2 linked regions of the Chelatococcus sp. HY11 genome follow. The protein of the gene in region 2 interacts with the protein of the main gene of each other region in a pairwise test. Links are inferred from orthologs where the notes say so. Each region holds a gene or a part of one and is shown on either strand. Other genes may lie near its edges.

What was found.
Region 1: the proteins of pheT (region 2) and secD interact in binary tests that used the Escherichia coli proteins (3 or more experiments, as listed by UniProt). The link is inferred for Chelatococcus sp. HY11 from one-to-one orthologs.

The regions. Positions count from the first base shown.
Region 1 is NZ_JAHBRX010000001.1:685,632-688,904, reverse strand. What follows is about bases 149-3,105. They hold secD (protein translocase subunit SecD), read right to left. Parts: upstream 2,456-3,105; coding sequence 842-2,455; downstream 149-841. Other genes in these bases: KIO74_RS03395 (ATP-binding protein), read left to right, coding at 2,986-3,105; yajC (preprotein translocase subunit YajC), read right to left, coding at 2,473-2,802; secF (protein translocase subunit SecF), read right to left, coding at 149-824. Outside these bases: more of secF, read right to left, coding at 1-148; more of KIO74_RS03395, read left to right, coding at 3,106-3,273. UniProt on the Escherichia coli protein: Part of the Sec protein translocase complex. Interacts with the SecYEG preprotein conducting channel. SecDF uses the proton motive force (PMF) to complete protein translocation after the ATP-dependent function of SecA.
Region 2 is NZ_JAHBRX010000001.1:4,173,215-4,176,571, forward strand. Bases 276-3,316 are described here. They hold pheT (phenylalanine--tRNA ligase subunit beta), read right to left. Parts: upstream 2,988-3,316; coding sequence 564-2,987; downstream 276-563. Other genes in these bases: KIO74_RS18975 (BQ00720 family protein), read left to right, coding at 276-444; pheS (phenylalanine--tRNA ligase subunit alpha), read right to left, coding at 3,116-3,316. In the rest of the region: more of KIO74_RS18975, read left to right, coding at 175-275; more of pheS, read right to left, coding at 3,317-3,357.

The sequences.
Region 1 (3,273 bases), 3.5 Mb from region 2 along the record:
ACGCCGAACAGCATCACCTGGGCGAAGCCCTGAATGGCCTCGCCGCCCACCACCACCAGCGCGACCAGCGACAGGATCGTCGTGGTCGCCGTCATGGACGTGCGCGACAACGTCGAATTCACGGACAGATCGAGGAGTTCCTCGATCGGCATAGTCTTGTAGCGTCTCAGAAGCTCGCGCGTCCGGTCGAACACCACGACCGTTTCGTTCAGGGAATAGCCAACGATCGTCAGGATCGCGGCTATCGAGGTCATATTGAACTCGATCTGCGTGACGACGAAGAACCCGACAGTCAGGAGAATGTCGTGCATCGTGCCGATGATGGCGCCGATGGCGAAGGTCAGCTCGAAACGGAACCAGAGATAGGCGAGCACGGCGACGATCGCGAGCACGACGCCGAGCGTGCCGGACTGCACCAGTTCACCCGACACACGCGGGCCGACCGTCTCGACCCGGCGGAACTCGTAGTCCTTCTCGAAGACGTCACGCGTCTTCTGGACCACCGTTCCCTGCGCCTCCTCGCCGCCCTCCTGGATCGGAAAGCGGATCGATACACCGCCCGAGTTGCCGAACTCCTGCACCTCGGGCGTGCCGAAACCAAAGCTCTCGGCGGCCTGGCGGATGGCGCCCACATCCGCCTTGCCCGAACGGGCCTGGACCTCGACGAGCGTGCCGCCCTTGAAGTCGATGCCGAAGTTCAATCCGATCGTCAGGGCGAGGATAACGGTGATGACCGATATCGCCGCCGAAAACGGGATCGTGACGCGCCGGAAGCGGACGAAGCGGAACTTGGTGTTGTCGGGGACGATGCGGATCAGGCGCACGCGCGAAAAGCTCCGGTTCAGAACGGCAGTTGTTTCGGCCGGGCGACGCGATACCACAACGCGATCATCATGCGCGTCATGGTCACCGCGGTGATCACCGTGGTCAAAATACCGAGGATAAAGACGACGGCAAAGCCGCGCACGGGGCCTGATCCCAGAAAGAACAGGATCAAGGCGGCGATCAACATCGTCGAGTTCGAGTCGAAGATCGTCGCGAAGGCCCGGGTGAAGCCCGCGTCGATCGCCGAGATGATCGAGCGGCCGCCATGGGCCTCTTCCCTGATGCGTTCATAGATCAGCACGTTGGAATCAACCGCCGTGCCGATGGTCAGGACGATGCCCGCGATGCCCGGCAATGTGAGTGTTGCTCCAAGCAGCGACATCAGGGCCAGGATGAAGACCACGTGAACCAGAAGGGCTATATTCGCGAAGATCCCGAACAGGCCATAGGTCGCCAGCATGAACAACGCCACGAAGATCGTCGCGACGTAGATCGCCATGGTGCCGGCCTCGATGGAGTCCTGACCAAGACCAGGCCCAACCGTACGCTCCTCGACGATCGTGAGCTTCGCCGGCAGGGCGCCGGCGCGCAGGAGCACGGCCAGGTCATTGGCCTGCTGCACGCTGAAGCTGCCTGAGATCTGGCCCTGACCGCCGGTGATCGGTGTCTGGATACGTGGCGCCGAGATCACTTCGTTGTCGAGCACGATGGCGAGCAGCCGCCCGACGCCTTCCGAGGTCGCCTGGCCGAACCGCTGCGCCCCGCGCAGGTTGAAGCGGAAGTTGACGATCGGCTGCGACGTCTGCGAATCGAACGCCGGCTGGGCGTCGGTCAGATCCTCACCCTCGACGATGACACGCCGCTCGACAGGAACCGGCTGACCAGCATTGTCGCGCGAGGGGATCATGTCGACATCACCCGGACTAGCCCCGCCTTCCGCGATGAAGCGGAATTGCAGCTTGGCGGTCCGGCCGAGAATGTCCTTGAGGCGCTGGGGATCCTGCAGGCCGGGCACCTGCACCAGCACGCGGCCGGCGCCCTCGCGCTGGATATTCGGCTCGGTCGTGCCGAGCGCATCGACACGGCGCCGCAGCACCTCGATGGTCTGGTCAACGGCGCGGCGGACGCGATCGGTGACGCCCACATCGGTCAGGGTGACCTGAATGAGGCCGTCCGCGCCCTCGGAGACATTGATGGTGCTGTTTCCGGGCGTGCCGAGGATGGCGTTGCCCGCCGGACGGGCCAGCTCGTTGAGCCGCGCCAGCAGGCGCTGGCGGTCCGCCTCGCTCGGCACACGCATCTGCATGCCGCGCGGCAAGGCCACGATGCCGCCTTGGGGCGCGATGCGCGTCTCGCGCAGGATGCGCCGGACGTCGTCGCGCAGGCTGTTGACCTGCGTGCGGATCAGGTCGTTCTCATCGACCTCCAGCACGACGTGCGAGCCGCCCTGCAGGTCAAGACCGAGCACCATGGCGCGATGCGGCACGATCCAGGCGGGGATCCAGCCAGGCACCGATGCCGCGATACGCTCGCGCGTCGTCTCGGAAAACAGGTTGGGCGCCGCATAGGCAAAGCCGAGCAGCGTCAACAGAAGGATCGAGATGATCTTGGCTTTTGAATAGCGCAGCATGGGCGGCGGCCTCCGCCTTAGCTCTTAACCGGCTCGGCCTTGGAACGCACATCCGAAATCATACCACGCACGACGCGTACTTTGACCCCTTCCGCGATCTCGGCCTCGACCTCCCCGTCGTCGACCACCTTCGTCACCTTGGCGATGAAGCCGCCCGAGGTCACGATCGTGTCGCCGCGGCGAACGTTCTTGATCATCTCCTGATGGGCCTTCTGCCGCTTCTGCTGGGGACGCAGAATCAGGAACCACATGATGACGAAGATGAGGATGAACGGGACGAACTGGATGAGCATGTCGCCCCCGCCACCGGCAGAAGCCGTGGACTGGGCGAAGGCTGGCGTGATCACGAGAAGTCCCTCCGAAACAAGGCCCGACCCTAGGGCGGGTAGACGAGTGCGTTTGTATGAGGCGCGGACTATACCCATCGATCGATGGAAAGCAATCCAGCCGTGTGCTTAGAGCATGGACCGTACCCGAGAAAGGCAATATCCAACGGTCAAGATTTGCGGAGCGAAACGGAGAAGCTGATAATGGCGCCGAAAAACCAGCAGCATGAGGATCCGAGCCTTCACGAAAGCGTGCTCAATCTCACGCTGGAGCGGATTGCCCAGGCCCTGGAGCGTCTTTCGCCCCCGCCACCGCCTCCGACCGACCTTTCCGCCGCCGATGCCTTTGTCTGGCACCCGCCGGCGCGGCTGCAGCCTGTTCCACGCGTCAACCGCGTGGAGATGTCCCTGCTCCGCGGCATCGACCGGGTGCGCGACACCCTCGCCGAAAATACCGAACGCTTCGCTCGCGGCCTGCCGGCCAACAACGCC
Region 2 (3,357 bases):
GGGCGCAGCCTGTGAGGATGTTGGCTCGAATTATGCAAGTTTACGACCGCTTCTCTAGGGCGCTTTCCGCTCGGGCAGGTGGCACGAGCGACAAGAAGCCGCCCCGGATCAATAGCTTAGGGTATGTCCTGGCTACGACAGGAACCTGTCTCAGGATGGCCCCAGGAGGGCGCGATGACCAATAGTGATGCGTTTGAGTTTATCGGCGACGTTCTGGATAGCGATGCGCTGGCGGCGGCTGGCGAGGGCAAGGTCGCCTATGTGCGCGCCATGCGCTCCGAGGAATTCAACCGCCTGTTTCCGCAGGCACCCGAGATTCAGCCGGGCCTCGAGCTTTTCGCCCTGTTGGGGGCGGATGGCACGCCCATCCTCCTGACCGATTCCCGGGATGCGGCCATCGCCAATGCCTGGGAGCATAATCTGGAGCCCATCAGCGTCCACTGAGGGGCTTTGAAAAGCCCGCTCGCGGCGTGTTGCGTGCTAATAACGGGATTGCAAAAAAAGGCGGGCTCTCGGCCCGCCTTTCCATTTTGGGAATGTCCTTCCCGGCTTGGCTGGTTTGATCAGCCGCGCAGCGTCGCGCCCGTCTTCTTGGCAACCGCCGCGACGACCTTGGCCGAAACCGCTTCGATGTCCTGATCGGTCAGGGTTTTCTCAGTCGGCTGGAGCACGATGGCGACGGCCACCGATTTCTTGCCCTCGCCAACGCCAGCGCCCTCATAGATGTCGAAGACCGAGGTGTCGGTAATCAGGTTGCGCTCGGCACCCTGCGCCGCCCGCAGGATATCAGCCGCGGCCACGCCGGCATCCACGACGAAGGCGAAGTCGCGCGTCACCGGCTGGAAGTCTGGCAAGGCGAGCTTCGGCTTGACCTTGGTCGGCTTCGCCTTGGGAGCGGGCAGCAGATCGAGCGTGATCTCGCAGGCGACGATCGGGCCCTTCGCGTCGAGAGCGGCGAGGATGCGGGGGTGAAGCTCGCCGAAGGCGCCGATCATGGCTTTCGGGCCGAACTGGAGCGTCGCCGAGCGGCCGGGATGGTACCAGGCAGGCCCGCCGGGGACGATCTGCACGCCTGCCGTCGCGATGCCGAGCGCCGTCAGCAGGCCGAAGGCATCGCCCTTCGCGTCGAACACGTCGACAGGCTTTGCCTCGGTGTCCCAGCGGCGGCCGACACCGGCCGCATGGGCGGTGCCACGGCGCACGGCAACGGCGGTGATGGTCTGCCCCTCAGGCTCGTCGGAAGCGAACACCTGGCCGACCTCGAACAGCGCCACGTCGGCGAAGCTGCGATCGGCGTTGCGTTGCAGCGCCTTCACGAGGCCAGGAATGAGATTGGGGCGCATGTCGGAGAGGTCGGCCGCGATCGGGTTCGCGAGCGCCAGCCGCGCGTCGCCGCCACCGAAGAGTGTCGCTTCGTCATGGCTGATGAAGGACCACGTGACCGCTTCCACGAGCCCGCGCGCGGCCAACGCGCGCTTGGCGAGGCGCGTGCGCTTCTGCAGCAGGGTCAGCACCGGCTCGGCGACGGCCGCGTGGAGGCGTGGGAAGGGTGTCGAGGCGACTCGGTCGAGCCCGGCGATGCGGATGATCTCCTCGGCGAGATCGGCCTTCCCCTCGATGTCCGGCCGCCAGGAGGGCGCATCCACCTGGGCCGTGTCGCCCTGGTTGTCGACGCTGAAGCCCAGCGCGACGAGATGCCTCTCCATCTCGCCCTGTGGAAGATCGAGCCCGCTGAGACGCTTCACCTCGCTCCAGGGGAAAGTGATGGGGGCGTGGGTGTCACGTATGGCGCCCGCCAGCGTCACCTCGGTCGGGACGCCGCCGCACAGGTCCAGCACGAGCCGCGTCGCAAGCTCTATGCCCGGCAGGGTGAAGGCGGGATCAACCCCGCGCTCGAAGCGATAGCGCGCATCGGTGATGATGCCGAGCCTGCGGCCGGTCTGCGCGATGTTCAGCGCGTCCCAGAGGGCCGATTCGATCAGCACGTCGGTTGTGCCCTCATCGCAGCCGGATGCCTCGCCGCCCATGATGCCGGCGAGCGACTCGATGCCGTTGTCGTCGGCGATGACGACCATGCCGGTGTCGAGCTTGTAGGTCTTGCCGTCGAGCGCGAGGATCTCCTCGCCCTCCTGGGCACGCCGCACGACGAGGTCGCCCTTGACCTTGGCGGCGTCGAAGACGTGCAGCGGCCGGCCACGGTCGAAGGTGACGTAGTTGGTGATATCGACGAGCGCGTTGATGGGGCGCAGGCCGATGGCCTTCAGCCGCTTCTGCAGCCAGTCCGGCGATGGGCCGTTCTTGACGCCGCGCACGAGCCGCAGGGCGAAGGCCGGGGCGAGGTGGGCATCATCCTCGGAGAACGCGAGCGACACCTCCACCGGGCAGAAGCCCTCACCGGGAATGGTGGCGACCGGCGGCGTGTTGAGACGCCCGAGCCCCGCCGCCGCGAGATCGCGCGCGATGCCGGCGATGCCGAGCGCGTCGGGACGGTTCGGCGTCACCGCGATCTCGATCACGGCGTCATCGAGCTTCGCCCAGGTGGCGTAAGCGGTGCCCACCGGTGCATCGGCGGGCAGATCGATGATGCCGTCATGATCCTCCGAGAGCTCCAGTTCGGCTTCGGAGCAGAGCATGCCGTTCGATTCGACGCCGCGGATCACGCCCTTGCCGAGCGTGATGTTCTTGCCGGGGATATAGGTGCCCGGTGGCGCGAAGACCGAGATCATGCCGCCACGGGCATTGGGGGCGCCGCAGACCACCTGGATCGGGTTGCCGTCGCCCGTGTCCACCATGCAGACCCTGAGGCGATCGGCATTGGGATGCTGGACCGCCGACAGGACCCGCGCGATCACATAGGGGGCAAGCGCCTTGGCCTTGTCGTCGATGCCTTCGACCTCGAGCCCGATGCGGTTGAGGACGGCGGCAACCGCGTCGGCATCAGCCTCGGTATCGAGATGGTCCTTCAGCCAGGAGAGCGTGAATTTCATGATCTTTCATCCTCTCACCTGTCATCCCGGCCTTGAGCCGGGGATCCCGATCGATAGGGCAGTCGCCTCGAATTCGGGTTGGCCGGGTCAAGTCCGGCCATGACGGGCTTATTTCGTTCAGCGACGGCTTAGGTCGACAGTCCGCCTGCCAATGTCGGCAGGTCGAGCGGGCGGAAGCCGTAGTGGCTCAGCCAACGCACGTCGGCCTCGAAGAAGGGGCGCAGGTCCGGCATGCCGTATTTCAGCATGGCGATGCGGTCGATGCCCATGCCCCAGGCGAAGCCCTGGTACTCGTCAGGATCGAGCCCGCAGCTGCGGATGACATTGGGGTGCACCATGCCGCAACCGAGGATCTCCAGCCAATCCTCGC